Regions from separate parts of the Streptomyces purpurascens genome, predicted to be linked through region 4. Evidence: riboswitches for the same ligand, from Rfam matches in the RefSeq annotation. Region 4 holds a riboswitch; each other region holds the start of a gene.
The links. A riboswitch is a leader RNA that binds a small molecule or an ion and turns the genes downstream of it on or off. The one in region 4 is predicted to bind cyclic di-AMP.
Positions count from the first base shown of each region.

Region 1: linked by a shared signal. The riboswitch ahead of OHU35_RS06270 (C40 family peptidase) and the one ahead of OHU35_RS20145 (M23 family metallopeptidase) in region 4 are both predicted to bind cyclic di-AMP.
Region 2: linked by a shared signal. The riboswitch ahead of OHU35_RS26405 (C40 family peptidase) and the one ahead of OHU35_RS20145 (M23 family metallopeptidase) in region 4 are both predicted to bind cyclic di-AMP.
Region 3: linked by a shared signal. The riboswitch ahead of OHU35_RS36370 (LysM peptidoglycan-binding domain-containing M23 family metallopeptidase) and the one ahead of OHU35_RS20145 (M23 family metallopeptidase) in region 4 are both predicted to bind cyclic di-AMP.

Region 1 is NZ_CP108341.1:1,380,058-1,382,246, forward strand. Features, by position in the region: gene OHU35_RS06260 (ATP-dependent Clp protease proteolytic subunit) at 1-450, shown strand, start outside; gene OHU35_RS06265 (hypothetical protein) at 458-766, shown strand; cyclic di-AMP (ydaO/yuaA leader) riboswitch at 1,112-1,324, shown strand; gene OHU35_RS06270 (C40 family peptidase) at 1,328-1,801, shown strand; gene OHU35_RS06275 (DUF6328 family protein) at 1,885-2,189, shown strand, end outside.
Region 2 is NZ_CP108341.1:5,760,267-5,762,455, forward strand. Features, by position in the region: gene OHU35_RS26405 (C40 family peptidase) at 1-1,166, opposite strand, end outside; cyclic di-AMP (ydaO/yuaA leader) riboswitch at 1,175-1,332, opposite strand; gene pcrA (DNA helicase PcrA) at 1,637-2,189, shown strand, end outside.
Region 3 is NZ_CP108341.1:8,004,095-8,006,283, forward strand. Features, by position in the region: gene OHU35_RS36365 (alpha-galactosidase) at 1-369, shown strand, start outside; cyclic di-AMP (ydaO/yuaA leader) riboswitch at 688-848, shown strand; gene OHU35_RS36370 (LysM peptidoglycan-binding domain-containing M23 family metallopeptidase) at 853-1,776, shown strand; gene OHU35_RS36375 (DUF6250 domain-containing protein) at 1,950-2,189, shown strand, end outside.
Region 4 is NZ_CP108341.1:4,432,428-4,434,616, reverse strand. Features, by position in the region: gene OHU35_RS20155 (dihydrofolate reductase family protein) at 1-520, shown strand, start outside; tRNA gene OHU35_RS20150 (tRNA-Met) at 613-686, shown strand; cyclic di-AMP (ydaO/yuaA leader) riboswitch at 983-1,139, shown strand; gene OHU35_RS20145 (M23 family metallopeptidase) at 1,151-2,182, shown strand.

The DNA of each region.
Region 1 (2,189 bases), 3.1 Mb from region 4:
GACCGCGACATCCAGCTCTACATCAACTCCCCCGGCGGCGCGTTCCACGCGATGACGGCCCTCTACGACACGATGCGCTACGTCACCTGCGACGTGGAGACGGTCTGCCTGGGCCAGGCCGGGGCGGCCGCCACGGTGCTGCTGGCGGCGGGCACGCCGGGCAAGCGATCCATGCTGCCGGACGCGCGCCTGGTGATCCATCAGCCCGCCCTGCCCGAGCCGGTCCAGGGACAGGCCAGCGATCTGGCGATCCAGGCCGACGAGCTGATGCGGATCCGGACCCGTATGGAGGAGATGCTCGCGCGGCACACCGGCCGCACCCGGGAGCAGGTGAGCGAGGACATCGAGCGGGACAAGATCCTCACCGCCCAGGAGGCGGTGGAGTACGGCCTGGTGGACCGGATCGTCCCCAACCGCAAGGCCACCATGGCCGCGCCGACCGGAAGGTGAGCCGCCGGTGCTGCCGCCCGAACTGCCTCCGCTGCCCGCCCTGACCCGAGCGGAGGCGGAGTTGATCGACCGTTACCTGGAGGTCGTGGACCTGCTCGGCCGGATCAACCCGGCGCTGCACGGCGACACCTACCGCGGACTGCGCGCCGCCCAGGCCCTGGTCGGCAAGGCGACCGCGCTGCGCGACGCGCTGGCCCTGATGCACCAGCGGGGCGAGACGGAACTGCACGCCGACACACTGGCCCGGGCCCTGCGGGTGCTGGACGGCGAGCGCCGGACCGCCCGTGTCACCCTGCCCCCGGAGTCCGTCGGTTGACACGGAGCCGGCGGATCCAGCGGCCCGGACGCTCGCTCCGTCGACGCGGCGTCCGGGCCTGAGTCGAAACGGGCCAAACGACGTACCGCTGTTCGGAGTAGACGGGGCACCAATTTTTGGACCGTCACGGTTGCGCGACGCGCACGACGGAGGGGCGGAATGGGACATTCCATCGCTGGTCGGGCGGTGCGCGGCACGGTGGACACCGACTCGAACACAGACGTGTCCACCCGAACGGGTGAGTGGTGAGTAACAACACAAATCCCCGGTTCCGTTGGGATTTCATGACAACCATCAGTCAAGATCCCTGACTGACGACAAGCCCCCGCCACAGCGGCGGGGCGATCCGGGCGGACGCCGAGTCCTGCCGCCGCCTGGATGACCGGTCGACAGGAGTGGATCGGCAGGAGTGGAGGACCCAAGCACGACGGGTCGCCGGGACGGTCACGCCATGACCGGTCCCGAGCAGCCCTTGGGGTGAAGCCGCGTCAGCGGCCGGGCAACTTCGCCAGCCCGAATCCGACAGGTCATCCTTCACAGGCGGCTGACGAAGGGTTGCGCATGACTGCGCTCAATCGTGTCCCGTCGCTCATGGTCCGGGCCGGTACGGCCTCGGCCCTCACCATCGCCGCCGTGGGCGGCTCGATCGTGGCCCCCGGCTTCTCCTCCGAGGCAGCGGCAGCCACGCCGGCGACCAAGGCACTCCAGATAGCGGCCTCGAAGAAGGGATCGCCCTACAAGTACGGCGCCACCGGCCCGCACCGCTTCGACTGCTCGGGCCTCACGCTGTACTCGTTCAAGAAGGCCGGCAAGAAGCTGCCGCGCACGGCCGCCCAGCAGTACAACAAGACCCGCCACATCTCCGCCCAGAACCGCAAGGCGGGAGACCTGGTGTTCTTCCACTCGGGCCGGAACGTGTACCACGTCGGTATCTACGCGGGTAAGAACAAGCTCTGGCACTCCCCGAAGAGCGGGGACGTGGTGCGGCTGCAGAAGATCTGGACCAAGAGCGTCTGGTACGGGCGCGTGAAGTGACCCACCCGGCGTGCGGCGACGCCTGAGACGCGCCGCCGCACGCCGGGAGCGTGACACGGGCTCAAGTGGTTACTCGTCGCGTCATGGCCGAGCACAGTCCCTGCACCGCACGCGGCGAGACGCCACTGCAGCGCGCCGACCGCAACTTCGTCGAGCTGCTCCAGGAACTGCGGGTCACCCAGACGGGCGTACAGATCCTGTTCGCCTTCCTGCTGTCGCTCGCCTTCACCTCGCGCTTCTCGTCCCTCGACACGGCCCAGCGCGTCACCTACGTCAGCACGCTGCTGCTGGCGGTCCTGGCCGCGGCGCTGTTCACCGCGCCGGCCGCGCTGCACCGCTCGCTCTTCCAGCAGGGCGCGAAGCCCCGCATCGTGCAGGTCTCCTCACG
Region 2 (2,189 bases), 1.3 Mb from region 4:
CTGTGGATCGACGACTCGCCGTCGTAGTAGATCGACTCCTCGCGCACGTACGTGCCGGGCTTCGGAGCGTGGATCATCATGCCGTTGCCGATGTAGATGCCGACGTGGGTGACATCGTCGTAGAAGAAGACCAGGTCACCGGGCCGGGCGTCGGCCAGGGGGACCGTGGTGCCGGCGTTGACCTGGTCGTACGTCGTCCGCGGCAGGGTCACCCCGGCGGCCTTCCAGGCGGCCTGGGTGATGCCGGAGCAGTCGTAGGAGCCGGGGCCGGTGGCGCCCCAGACGTACGGCTTGCCGATCTGGGCGCGGGCGAAGGCGAGCGCCTTGTCGGCCTTGGTGGCGTACGAGGAGTCGGGCGCGGTGGACGACGAGGACGACCCCGCGGACGAGGACGAACCCGCCGAGGAGGAGCCGCTGCCCTGCTGCTGGGCGGCCTCCTGCTCCCGCTCCTTCTGCTGTTCGGCCTGCTGCCGGGCCAGCTCGGCGGCCTTGCGGGCGGCCTCCTGCTGCTTCTCCTTCTCGATCGCCGCGAGCCGCGCCTTCTCCTCGGCGGTCAGCTTCGACAGCAGTTCGCGCGCGTCGGCGAGCTTCCTCTGGACGGTCGCCTTGGCCGTCTTCAGGTCACCCTGTGACTCGGTGAGCGTCTCGAGGCTCTCGGCGGCCTCCTGACGCTTCTCCATCGTCTCTGACTGCTGGGTGATGTAGTCGTCGACCGCCACCTTCTGACGGCCGGTCATCCGGTCCATCAGCTGGGTCTGGTCGAAGTAGTCCTGCGGGGTGTCCGCGAGCAGGAACGTGGCGGTGTCCGGGGCGGAGGCGCCGGTGCGGTACTGGGCGGCGGCGAAGGTGCCCAGCTCCTCCCGCGCCTCGTTCAGCTTCTGGGTGCGCTGGGCGACGTCGTCGAGGAGGGTGTCGACGCGCTTGCGCTGCTTGGCGGTCTTCTCCTTGGCCCCGTTGTACTTCTCGGTCGCGGACCCCGCCTGGCGGTAGAGGTCGTCGACCTTTTTCTCGACTTCCTCGAGGCTGGGCTTGTCGTCGGCCTCGGGGGCGGCGTTGGCCGACTGGGACAGCAGGGCCACGGAGGTGAGGGCCGCCGTTGCGAGGGCGGGGGTCCGTATGCCTGCCACGCGCGAACCCGTAGGACGCGACTTGCGGTGCGACGCCAAGGGAGGCGACTCCTTCCATGCTCCGCCTACCGGGTTAGCTGTCGGGTTCGGGCGGATGCTTCGGAAGGGTTGCCCTACGGCCTTCTCCGGAAAGGGAGTCGGGCCGATTCACCCCGGGGTCTCGGTGGGTCCCCGGCTCTGGCTGCCGCTGCGGCACGCCGGACTCGGCGGAGGCCACGCGGCCCGGCGACGTTCGCCGGTGGGGGTCGTGTGGCCTCCTCGCACGGTAGCCAACTCGTGTGGCCCTTGTGAAGGTTGAAGGGTGATATGCCCGATACATTTCCGTGACCTTGCTCATGAACGTCGCCGAGAGTGATCAATCGAGGGGGGTTGGTCACCATTCGCACGTAATTGTGAAGGCCATAGCGGCCTGTGATCGCGTGGACCTGGAGGGTGACAGGGGGGTCCTTTCGGCGATGTTCTCAGGGCGGCGGCGGGCTGTCAGTGGGGCGCCCTAGACTCGGAGAGCGATGAGCAGCCTCTTTGACGACAGCTTCCTGGCGGACCTCCAGGCCCAGCGGGGCCCCGCGGACGAGCCCCCGCCGCCGCCCGAGGACGATCACGGATCGGAGCACGTTCCGGACGATCTGTTCGGCGGGAAGTTCGACGTGCCGCCGGACCGCGACGCCTACTACCGGGACGGCGCCGCGCGCCCGCCGGTGGACGCCGCCGCGCTCCTGGAGGGGCTGAACGACAACCAGCGCGCCGCCGTCGTGCACTCCGGCTCCCCGCTGCTCATCGTGGCCGGCGCCGGCTCCGGCAAGACCCGCGTGCTCACGCACCGCATCGCCCACCTCCTCGCCGAGCGGGACGTCCACCCGGGCCAGATCCTCGCCATCACCTTCACCAACAAGGCCGCCGGCGAGATGAAGGAGCGCGTCGAGCAGCTCGTCGGCCCGCGCGCGAACGCCATGTGGGTGATGACGTTCCACAGTGCCTGCGTGCGCATCCTGCGCCGGGAGAGCAAGAGGCTCGGCTTCACGTCGAGCTTCTCGATCTACGACGCCGCCGACTCCAAGCGCC
Region 3 (2,189 bases), 3.6 Mb from region 4:
GTGGGCGGCGACCTCACGCGGTGGACGGCGGAGGAGCTCGCCGAGGCGCGGGAGTGGGTGGGGCTCTACAAGGAGATCCGGCCCGTGGTGCAGCGCGGCGACCTGTACCGGCTGCGGCCCCCGGAGGGCGGCCTGAGCGCGGTGCAGTACGTCCTCGGTGACGAGACCGTCGTCCTCGCCTGGCTCCAGGCGCAGCGCTACGGCGAGCCCGTTCCGGCGCTCCGGCTGCGGGACCTCGACCCGACAGCAGCGTACGAATGCCTCGAAACGGGCGAAGTTCACCGAGGGGCCGTACTGGCACATCACGGGCTGCGAGTCGGTCTGCGCGGGGACCTGGATGCCGCGGTCGTCCGCCTTAAGCGCAAGTAGCCGTTCTGTCCGAATAGGGCGAATAAGGCACTTAAGGTGTTTCGGCATAACGTGCCCCGATCGTAAAGGAGATGAGGTCGGGGTGCGTGACCATCGTCATATTCGTGACGATGTGTTGTCGTCATGTTCACGTAATTCTTGCGTTATTCAGGGGCATTGAGGAAAAACAGAGATCGGAAATCCACGCTCGGTGACGGGAAATGTGCCGACGCGTCAAGAAAAACGCCCTCACAGGCAACCGCAAGCTTGTCCCATTGCGTCTCGGTCGCTTACGTTCCACACCAATCCGGACGGACGCCTAATCCTGCCGCCGCCCGGAGCCCGCACACACTGACCCGTGTATGGCAGGAGCGGGGGACCCACAGGTACGACGCCTGTTCCGGTTCCCGGAACGGCTTGGGGTTCAGCCGCACTTCGGCGCGGCCGGGCATCTCCAGCCCGCACCCGACAGCTCACCTCGCAGGCGCCGGAGAGGAATTCGCCATGCCCGCGAAGGGTAAGCATCGCCGCCCGAAGTCCCAGCGGTTCACCCGCTCCATCGCCGTCGCCGGAACCGGCGGGGCCGCCCTCGCCCTTCCGCTCATGGGGGCCGCCGGCGCCCACGCCGCGACCCCGCAGTCGGCTCCGGAAAAGGCCGTCCAGTCCGCTCCGGCCGCCGAGAAGAAGGCCGCCGAAAAGGCCACGGGCGCCCACACGTACACCGTGAAGGCCGGCGACTATCTCGCGAAGATCGCCGACGACCAGAACGTCAGCGGCGGCTGGAAGAAGCTCTACGCCGACAACCGTGACGCGGTCGGTGCCGATCCGTCGCTGATCCACCCGGGCCTGAAGCTCTCGGTCGGCAAGAAGGCGGCGGGCGAGCCCAAGACGCAGTCGTCCGCGCCCAAGGCGGCCGAGAAGCCGAAGGCGTCGGCTGAGAAGTCGTCCGCCTCCGAGTCCTCCTCGAAGGCCGGCACCGCCGCGAAGCCGGCCGCCGCAAAGCCGGCCGCCGAGGCCTCCGGCTTCAGCCTCCCGGTGGACGGCGCCGCCGTCGGCACCCCGTACCACATGTCCGGCAGCATGTGGTCCAGCGGCTACCACACCGGTGTCGACTTCGTCGTCCCGACCGGCACCTCGCTCAAGGCCGTCGGCGCGGGCACGGTCGTCTCCGCCGGCTGGGGCGGCGCGTACGGCAACCAGGTCGTCATTCAGCTCGAGGACGGCAAGTACGCGCAGTACGCCCACCTCTCCTCGCTCTCCGTCTCGGCCGGCCAGACCGTGACCGCCGGGCAGCAGATCGGTCTGTCCGGTGCGACCGGCAACGTGACCGGACCGCACCTGCACTTCGAGATCCGCACCACGCCGGACTACGGCTCGGACGTGGACCCGGTCGCCTACCTGCGCTCGCACGGCGTCTCCGTGGGCTGACCGATCGCACGACCACCTGCCTGACACGCGGCCGAAGGCCGGACCCCGATCCCCGGGTCCGGCCTTCGGTGTGTGCGCGGCCGCCGATCGGCTCAAGGGATCGACAGGATGCGGCAGTTGGGACACAGTGATCCCGTCGTGAGTGCAAGCGCTTTCTGAAGGAGCTGTGTCCCGTGCCGACCACCCGGAGAACGTTCGGAGCCATGACGGCCGGAGCCGCCCTGGCCGCCCTCGCCCCGGCGGCGACCGCGAGCGCCGCGCCCCGTCACCGCCGCCTGATCGCCCACGACGACTTCTGCCACGGTCTCGCCCAGTGGGTGACCGAACTCCAGGGCGGCGGCACGGTCACCGCCTCGCGCGGTGTCCTGGACATCGACGTGCCGAGCGGAGCGACCGTCTGGTTCCGACGGCGC
Region 4 (2,189 bases):
GGAGACGCGGCAGATCGAGGACGTGGTCCTCATGCGCTACGAGCCCACCGCCCCCGGCACCGGCCCCCTCGCCACCGCGGCCGACCACCACTGGCTGGCCCTCGCCTGCGAACTGGCGGGCCTCTGCCCGCCGTCGGACACGGCGTTCAGCGTGGGCGCGGTGGTGGTCGCGGCCGACGGCACGGAACTGGCCCGCGGTCACTCCCGCGAGGGCGACGACCCGGTCGCGCACGCGGAGGAGGCGGCTCTGGCGAAGCTCGACCCGTCCGACCCGCGGCTCGCCACCGCCACGGTCTACAGCAGCCTGGAGCCCTGCGCCCGCCGCGCCTCCCGCCCCGCGCCCTGCGCCCGGCTGCTCCTCGACGCGGGCGTGCGCCGAGTGGTCACGGCCTGGCGCGAGCCGGACACCTTCGTCCAGGACGCCGACGGCAGCGGCGTCCTGGCGGCCGGCGGTGCGGAGGTCGTCGTCCTCCCGGAACACGAGCACCGGGCCAAGGCCCCGAACCGCCATCTGCTGTAGGGGAGCGAGGGCGGATCTGGCTACCGACGGCCCGCTGAGCATGAGGTGGTCACGAGTGGTCCCGCGGATGGCGTACACTGGAATCACAACGACGCGGGGTGGAGCAGCTCGGTAGCTCGCTGGGCTCATAACCCAGAGGTCGCAGGTTCAAATCCTGTCCCCGCTACTGAAGGCCGAGGGCCGGAATCCGAAAGGGTTCCGGCCCTCGGTGCGTTTCGGGGTGTTCCGCTCCCCTGTCACTTTCAGTGAGTGATGCGCACCGCTCCGCATAGCAACTGACACACCGTCAATACCCGGCAGTCACTTACGGAGCGGTCAACTCGCCCGATTTGAGCCGGTCATGGCAGGTAAGTCCGCACGAAAAAGGTTAATGATCAAGTGGAATCGCTGGAATCCACCCCCCGGGTCTATTAACGTTCGATAACGCAGCGCGGTCGTCCCAGCCGTCACAGAAGGCGGCTCCGTGCGCACGCGCCGAATCCCGAAAGGGAACCGGGGAACCACCACTTGGGGTGAATCGGGCGTAAACCGCCGTGGAAGCACGGTCGGTATACGCGCGTAGGAGACCTTCCTGCTCCGAACCCGTCAGCTAACCCGGTAGGCGAGAAGGAAGGAAAGGAGTACGCCCACGTGGCGTCCAACCGGCCTGCCCCCGCGGCCCCGTTCGCGCGAAACCAGCGCGACACCGATACTTTCGGCTACGGCGGTCAGCGCACCGACGAGGGCCCGTTCCAGGAGTGGAACCCCACCGAGGAATCCATCCGTCCCGTCCGTGGCCGGCATCGCGTCACCAAGCAGCGCGGCGGAGGTCTCGCCCGCAGCTCCACCGTCCTGGGCGTCGGCGTCATAGCCGCCGTGGGCGCGGGCGGCATGGCCAGCGCCCAGACCGGCAAGCCGCCGGTGTCCATCTCCGTGCCGGACCTGCCCTCGGTGGGTTCCCTCATCTCGGACGACGACACCCCCGCCGGCTCCTCGACTCCGCTCAGCGGTCTCGGCACGGCCACGGCGGACACCGAGGAGAACTCCTCCGGCGCCGGCGAGGCGCTGCGAGCCCGGATCATGGCCCAGGTCGAGTACCAGCAGGACCAGATCGACACCAAGGCCGCGCAGGACGCCGCCGACGCCGCCGAGAAGGCGGCCGCGGAAGCCGTCGCCAAGGCGGAGAAGGAAGCCAAGGCCAAGGCCGCCGAGGCCAAGAGGAAGGCGGAGGAGGAGGCCAGGAAGAAGGCCGAGGCCGAGCGCCTCGCCGCCCTCGCCAAGCAGTTCACGCTGCCGACCTCCTCGTACACCCTCACCTCGACCTTCGGTCAGGCCGGCGCCTACTGGTCCTCCGGCTACCACACGGGTCTCGACTTCGCCGCCCCCACGGGCACGCCGATCAAGGCGGTGCACAGCGGCACCATCACCGAGGCGGGCTGGAACGGCTCGTACGGCTACAAGACGGTCCTCACCCTCGATGACGGCACGGAGATCTGGTACGCGCACCAGTCCTCCATCGGCGTCAGCGTCGGCCAGAAGGTCAGCACGGGCGATGTCATCGGCCGTGTCGGTGCCACCGGCAACGTCACCGGCGCCCACCTGCACCTCGAGGTGCACTCCGGTGGCGCCGGCAGCGGGATCGACCCGATGGCGTGGCTGCGGGGCAACGGACTGAACCCGTAAGCGGCAC